3 regions of the Oceanobacillus sp. FSL W7-1309 genome follow, and region 1 is predicted to be linked to each of the others. Evidence: predicted binding sites of a transcription regulator. Region 1 holds the regulator's gene; each other region holds the start of a gene.
What was found. Region 1 encodes Rex, which represses fermentation and respiration genes when NADH is low (regulators of the CRP and FNR family bind a similar motif). Its sites were predicted from a motif close to TTGTGAAATATTTCACAA; they were not measured.
Positions count from the first base shown of each region.

Region 2: the regulator Rex is predicted to act here: its motif matches at 1,021-1,038, upstream of NST46_RS18515 (hydroxymethylglutaryl-CoA synthase).
Region 3: the regulator Rex is predicted to act here: its motif matches at 1,361-1,378, upstream of NST46_RS16165 (cytochrome c oxidase subunit 2A).

Region 1 covers NZ_JBBOBX010000001.1:2,248,500-2,250,774, forward strand. The annotation lists gene NST46_RS10790 (ABC-F family ATP-binding cassette domain-containing protein) at 1-743, opposite strand, end outside; gene NST46_RS10795 (redox-sensing transcriptional repressor Rex) at 895-1,533, shown strand; gene NST46_RS10800 (hypothetical protein) at 1,831-2,275, shown strand, end outside.
Region 2 covers NZ_JBBOBX010000002.1:1,178,248-1,180,522, reverse strand. The annotation lists gene NST46_RS18520 (reverse transcriptase-like protein) at 235-888, shown strand; gene NST46_RS18515 (hydroxymethylglutaryl-CoA synthase) at 1,083-2,249, shown strand.
Region 3 covers NZ_JBBOBX010000002.1:707,251-709,525, reverse strand. The annotation lists gene NST46_RS16185 (SRPBCC family protein) at 1-11, opposite strand, end outside; gene NST46_RS16180 (hypothetical protein) at 285-434, opposite strand; gene NST46_RS16175 (helix-turn-helix domain-containing protein) at 427-615, opposite strand; gene NST46_RS16170 (SRPBCC domain-containing protein) at 602-1,033, opposite strand; gene NST46_RS16165 (cytochrome c oxidase subunit 2A) at 1,448-1,585, shown strand; gene NST46_RS16160 (cytochrome B5) at 1,615-2,118, shown strand; gene NST46_RS16155 (b(o/a)3-type cytochrome-c oxidase subunit 1) at 2,118-2,275, shown strand, end outside.

The DNA.
Region 1 (2,275 bases):
CTGTACGAACCATGGTATTTTCGCGTTTTATGCCGTGAAATTTCATATACAATGGAAACTGTTTTATCAAGAAAGTACCGATCGTGTGAAACGATGACAATGGCGCCTGGATAACTAACGAGATAGTTTTCCAACCATGACAATGTATCAATATCAAGATGGTTGGTCGGTTCATCAAGAATAAGCAACTGTGGTTTTTGAAGCAGCAATTTACCCAGGGCAAGTCGTGTTTTTTGTCCACCACTAAGTTCTGCGATTGGAGTATCATAATCAAAGGACTCAAAATTTAACCCACTAAGTACAGCTCTAATATCAGATTCATACGTATAGCCCCCATCAGTCTGATATGCTAGTTGAAGTTTGTCATATTCTTTAAGGACTTTGTCATATTCTTCTCCAGATAATTCGCTGGCTTTCTCCATCTCTTTCTCTAATGCTCGAAGTTGCTTTTCCAATGATTTTAAATGGGAAAATACCTCTAGCATTTCATCCCAAATGGTTTTCCCTGATTCTAACGTCATATGCTGGGATAAATAACCGAATGTAAGATCCTTCGGTTGAAAAAATTCCCCTTCATCATACGATAATTCTTGTGCCATAATTTTAAGTAATGTTGACTTACCTGCACCGTTTCTGCCGACAATAGCTATACGGTCTTTATCTTTAATTTCAATTTTAATATTTGATAAAATCTCTTCAGCACCGAAGGATTTGGAAATTCCGTTTAGTTGCATTAATATCATCTTTTTCACCCCATCATGTACAGTGTATCTTATAGTTATTTAACGAGGCAACTGAATTGTGAAAAATATCACGACTTATTTGACGTTTTCTGTTAAAATAGAAGGAAAGAACTTATCATATACAACTATTGGATTGAAAAGAGGAAGATTGATGGAACAGAATAAAATTCCACAAGCTACTGCCAAGCGGCTGCCTTTATATTATCGTTTTCTTAACAATTTAAATCAGCAAGGGAAGAAGCGAGTTTCCTCAAAGGAGCTGAGTGATGCAGTAAAAGTGGATTCTGCAACAATTCGAAGAGACTTTTCTTATTTTGGCGCATTGGGAAAAAAGGGATACGGCTATAATGTAGAGTATTTATTAGGATTTTTCCGAAGTACGTTGGATCAGCATGAGGTTACAGAGGTTGCATTAATCGGAGTTGGGAACTTAGGTACAGCCTTCCTTCATTATAACTTTATGAAGAACAATAATATCCGGATTACTACGGCATTTGATGCAGATACAGAAAAGGTTGGCACGGATATTGGCGGGGTACCCGTTTATGATATTCGTGATTTAGAGGAAAAGTTAGAAGACATTAAAGTCGCTATCCTAACTGTTCCAGCTGTTGAAGCACAAGTGATCGCCGATAAGCTTGTAGAAAAAGGGATTTCAGGGATTCTTAACTTTACTCCTGCAAGGATTAGTGTACCGAAGCATATTCGGGTCCACCATATTGATCTTGCTGTTGAATTGCAGGCCCTTGTCTATTTCCTAAAGCATTATTCGTTAGATAATCCAGAGTAGATATTACTCATTGTAAATTTTTGTTTATTTACAAGGCTATTGATATTAGGTCAAAAGCCTTGTTTTTTTATGGTTGGATTTGGATGTCCTTATATTGGTAAATACCATAATTTATTTGCATCAATTCCATAAAATCTCCGTTTTAAACAACCACTGGAAACAAGCTGATAAATATTAACTAGATAAATGGAACTAATATTTTTCTGAAAATTATTGGTTCTTAAGACATCTATCCATTTACTGATTATTACGTTAATCTGTATTGGGAATATATTGAGAAAGAGGAGGAATTTATTCGTGAACGTGAAAAAGGTTTTAGGTATTATGTTTGTTTTATTTATTAGTTTGTTCATTGTTGCATGTTCAAATGAAAGTGACAATGAGAGTGAAGGGACTAACGATGCTGAAGCAACTGAAGAAACAAATGATGCGGAAGCAAACGAGAAAAACGGGTCTGAAGAAGCAGAAGAAAATGTAGTTCCAGAAGATGAGGCATTATTTGCAGTACTTGAAGCAAACTTAGAAGCATTAACAGAAAATGACTTGGATGCTTACATGGAAACCATACATAGTGAATCTCCTTTATATGACTCAACACGTACGACAATCGATCAATTATCTGTGTATACATTAGATATGGAATTATTTGATTTAGTTGTAGAAGAAAAATCAGAAGAAGAAGCAACAATCTCTTATAAACAGACGACAATGAAAGTCGATGGTCCTGATTTTATGAATAATG
Region 2 (2,275 bases), on a different contig from region 1:
AATATTCAGTTGTTAAGTCCATTTTGCATAAATTTTATAGTTTTGTCAATTGAATTGTTTTATTAAATACATTTTTGTTATTATTAAAACAAATTTGTGGTGTTGCTAAGATATGTGCATTTTAGGATACAATATAAAATAATATGAATGAGAGGTTCATTCATTAAATGTGTTTTATTCAGATTTTATGACATTTATTTTGTTTTATATCCAAGTAAAAAGGGGGGGTTATCTATGCAAATGAGAATGGAATTAACATATCGTACAAAAAAGGGATTAGAGACGATGCTTAGCTCAGATATGATGCAAGCTGGACAAGCCGTCATCATTGCTGAAGACATGGAGAAAACTGGAAGAATCAAGCAATTAACATTTATTGATAGCAATGATAGAAGCTGGACCTATAAGCAATTAAAGAAATACATGGAAGAAATTAAAACGGAACCGCATGATATAACTGTCTATTTTGATGGTGGATTTGACTTGAAGACAGATAAAGCAGGTCTTGGCTGTGTCATTTACTATGAGCAAAATGAAAAGGCCTATCGGATAAGAAAAAATGCTTTAGTGGAAGACCTTATAAATAATAATGAAGCAGAATATGCGGCGCTTCATTTAGGATTAACTGAATTAGAGCTATTAGGTGTGCACCACTTACCAGTAACATTTGTTGGAGATTCAAAGGTTGTCATTCATCAGTTGGATGGGGAATGGCCATGCTATGAAAAGGAGCTAGCAGCATGGATTAATCGGATTGAACAAAAGTTAGAACAGCTTGGAATTGCCCCAACTTATAAAGATGTGTCCCGGAAAATGAACCGTGAGGCTGATCAATTAGCAACACAGGCCCTACAAGAGATTGAAATTATGAGTCATCGTGAGCGCTGATAGATAATCAATCATACAGACAAATTAGCTAATCCGGTAGTTTAGAAAACCTTTCCATCTAACTTCAAATGAGTTGTTTTTCGTAATACATTATATTATCATTTAACTGTTGTTTAATTTAAAAAATAATAGTTGTGCACTATTACACGAAACAGTACAGTATAAAATTTTGGTAGTTGTAAAGGAGCAGGGCATTGAATATAGGGATTGATAAGATAGGTTTTTATACACCGCATTTATATGTAGATATGAACAAATTAGCTGTTGCAAGAGACATAGAGCCGGAAAAGTTCACCGTTGGAATTGGACAGGAAAAAATGGCGATTCCGCCAATTACACAAGACCCGGTTACATTGGCTGCGAACGCTGCACTTGGGATTTTAAACGAGGCAGATAAAGAGAAAATTGATTTTGTTATTTTTGGTACCGAATCAGGTATTGATAACTCGAAGTCTGCAGGGGTCTATGTACATAATTTACTTGGGTTAAATCCCCATGCACGTACTGTTGAAATGAAGCAGGCATGCTACGGTGCAACTGCTGGAATTCAATTGGCAAAAGGGCATATTGCATTAAATCCGGAAAGCAAGGTATTGGTAATAGGTTCTGATATCGCGAGGTACGGTCTAAATACCCCCGGTGAATCCACACAAGGTGCAGGTGCAGTTGCGATGGTGATTAGTGCAAATCCAAGAATCATGGTCCTTGAAGAGCATAGTGCTTATTTCACAAATGACATTATGGATTTCTGGAGACCGATTTACTCTGACAAAGCGTTTGTTGATGGAAAGTTTTCCAATGAGCAATACATATACTTCTTTTCGAAGGTTTGGGAGCAGTATAAAGAAAAGTCAGGTCTTGAATTGAAAGATTTTGAGGCAATTTGTTACCACTTGCCATATACAAAGATGGGATTAAAGGCGTTACGTACGATTTTAGATGAAGGTACAGAGGAAGACAACGAAAGATTGGTTGCGAATTATCAAGTAAGTACGCAATATAATCGAAACGTTGGAAACATCTACACGGGATCTTTATACTTAAGCTTGTTATCGCTTCTTGAACTTAACGAGGGATTAGAAGCCGGATCAAGGGTTGGTTTATACAGCTATGGTTCAGGCGCTGTTGGAGAATTTTTTACTGGGATTCTACAGTCCGATTATCGTGAGCATCTTCACATCAATGATCATAAACATTTATTTGATTCAAGAATGGAAGTAACTGTTCCCGAATATGAAAAACTATTTGAGGAGACCCTACCAGTTGATGGTTCGACATTAGAGCTTGATATTACAAAGGATACTGCTGCAATTTGCCTAAGTGGAGTAGAAGATAATAAGCGTTTGTATGTAAGGAAGTAGGAATTCAGTATACTAGAAACATCTAG
Region 3 (2,275 bases), on a different contig from region 1:
AGTGTTATCATTTTAATTTCTCCTTTCATCATTTAAAATCAATTCCTCATAAGTCTCTTTAACTAACACTTCTACATCTTTCATTGCTTCAAACATTTCGATCCAAGCTTTTTTTGAGGTATATACCTCTTTCCTGTTAGAATGTACTTTATGTTTTATAGTTACATCTGAACTATTCTTGAGGGAGGAATCACAAGAGTTACATAATCTTGCATCAGGTAGGTCGTCCACTGCTGTATTTTTCAGGTTTATCCATTGTTGTATCGAAGATTATATGGGTTATGTCAGTCGGAATTATTGTTTGTTTCTGCTACACGTTTAATCCATTCTAATTTTCTATCCCAATCCGCTTCACTCGATAGTTGTTCTGGACACACTTTGTATCGAACTTCCCGCCCAACACGTTTGGAGGTAACTAATCCAGCATTATCCATAACTGAGGTGTTTAACAACCGCTTGACGAGATACAGTTACCTTAGTCGCCAATGTTGTTGCTGTTACTTGTCCTATAATTGCAATGTGGTCAAGCAGCTCACGACGAGTTGGGTCTGCTAACGCAATTAGAACCTTTTCAAAATTTTTATTGTCTGCAGATGGCATATTACTGCTCAGCAAGTTTTCGCACCGTTTCCAATTGATAAATCCATCCCTTTACATTTTCTTTAAAAAATTTATGTTTTTCTTCCTCAGAAACGGCAAGGCTGGAAAATCCACTTTCTACTACACTAAGCCAAGTACCCCCATCCTTTTCTTTCAGCATAAACTCAACGAGTGTAGAGTTATCTTCTCCTGGCTCCTCACCGGGAAATGAACTTGCCCACCGACATGAAAGGTAGTTAGGTGAATCTTCTTGTTCAATTAATACCGTGAATTTACCATACTTCGTATCCGCTACAATATGTGACCCGTCTACTTGTACCCTGTCTGGTCCTGGTGCATCACCCACCCACCATGCTGGTTGGCTTATCAACTCCCATACCGTTTGAACAGATGCATTAATAAAGATCTCTCGTTCAATACGATCATCATTCATTACCACTCCTCCTAACTTTAGGACGTGCAACCATAGGTTAGCACATATTTCTACTATGTCCAACTTTATAATTGCACTTAAATTTAGCGGTTGGCGATCACTTGGAGTGGTCGCTTTAGTCTTTATTATTTAAAGTGCCCTTATAGAGCGAACGGGCGGATAGTTTACTTCTTCGTATTTCTTCTAATCTAAAAAACCATACAGTAGTCCAGTTTATTGTCAAGATAAATAGGTATTTATTCATACTTATTTCACATACTTTTTATACTTAAAAGTTAGTAAAGTCCTAAGATATATAGTTACTAGCGTAATTGAACAAATTGTGAAACGTTAATTATTTCACTAATTTATGTTTCCACTTTGTGTATGATGAAAATATAAGTAACCGATAACATGATGGGAGGATGATATGCAGTGAAACAGAATGGGAAAACTTACACGAATCATGAGAAAGAGCCAAATTTAAAAGGTACATTATTATCGGTGGGAGCCTTAGGTTTATTTATTGTCATTAGTTGGACTGTTGTTTTTGCAATTTTCCTTTCAAGATAAGAAAGGTGATTAAAAAGGAGTGAGAAAAGATGCATTTTCATAAGTTTGAAAAAATATGGCTTACATTTGGTATCGGAGCATTAGTACTATTTTTGGTTATTCTTGGTTACGGAGCTTTTTATCTTGGCACTCACCCTCAAAGCCATGGTGTGACAATTGACCCTCAAAATGTAGAGGCCCATGAAGCTTTTAAGCCTGAAAATTTAGGGCTGACAAAAGTGGATGAAGACCGATATATTGTCAATGTCGTTGCAAGTGCATTCCATTATGACTTTGGTGTTGATGCAGATGGCAATGCAATAAATCATATTGAAATCCCTAAAGGTGCAACTGTACTATTTCAAGTTGTAACAAAGGATGTAATTCATGGTTTTAATATTGCTGGGACAAATGTAAATATGATGGTTGAACCTGGTTATATCAGTAGTATGGAGGTTGAAATGAATCAAGCAGCTGAATTTACCTTACTCTGTAATGAGTACTGTGGTATTGGTCACCATATGATGTATACAACCGTGGAGGTGTATCAATAATGGCGCTTCGAAATGTCGTATTACCTAATGAAGATCCTAGACAATTGCTTGCAATTCCAAAACAAGAAGCAAAACTTTATATGTCTTTTATGTATGTAGCTTTTATATCTTTATTTATTGGTGGTTTAATGGGTTTGTTGCAAGTACTAGTTCGGTC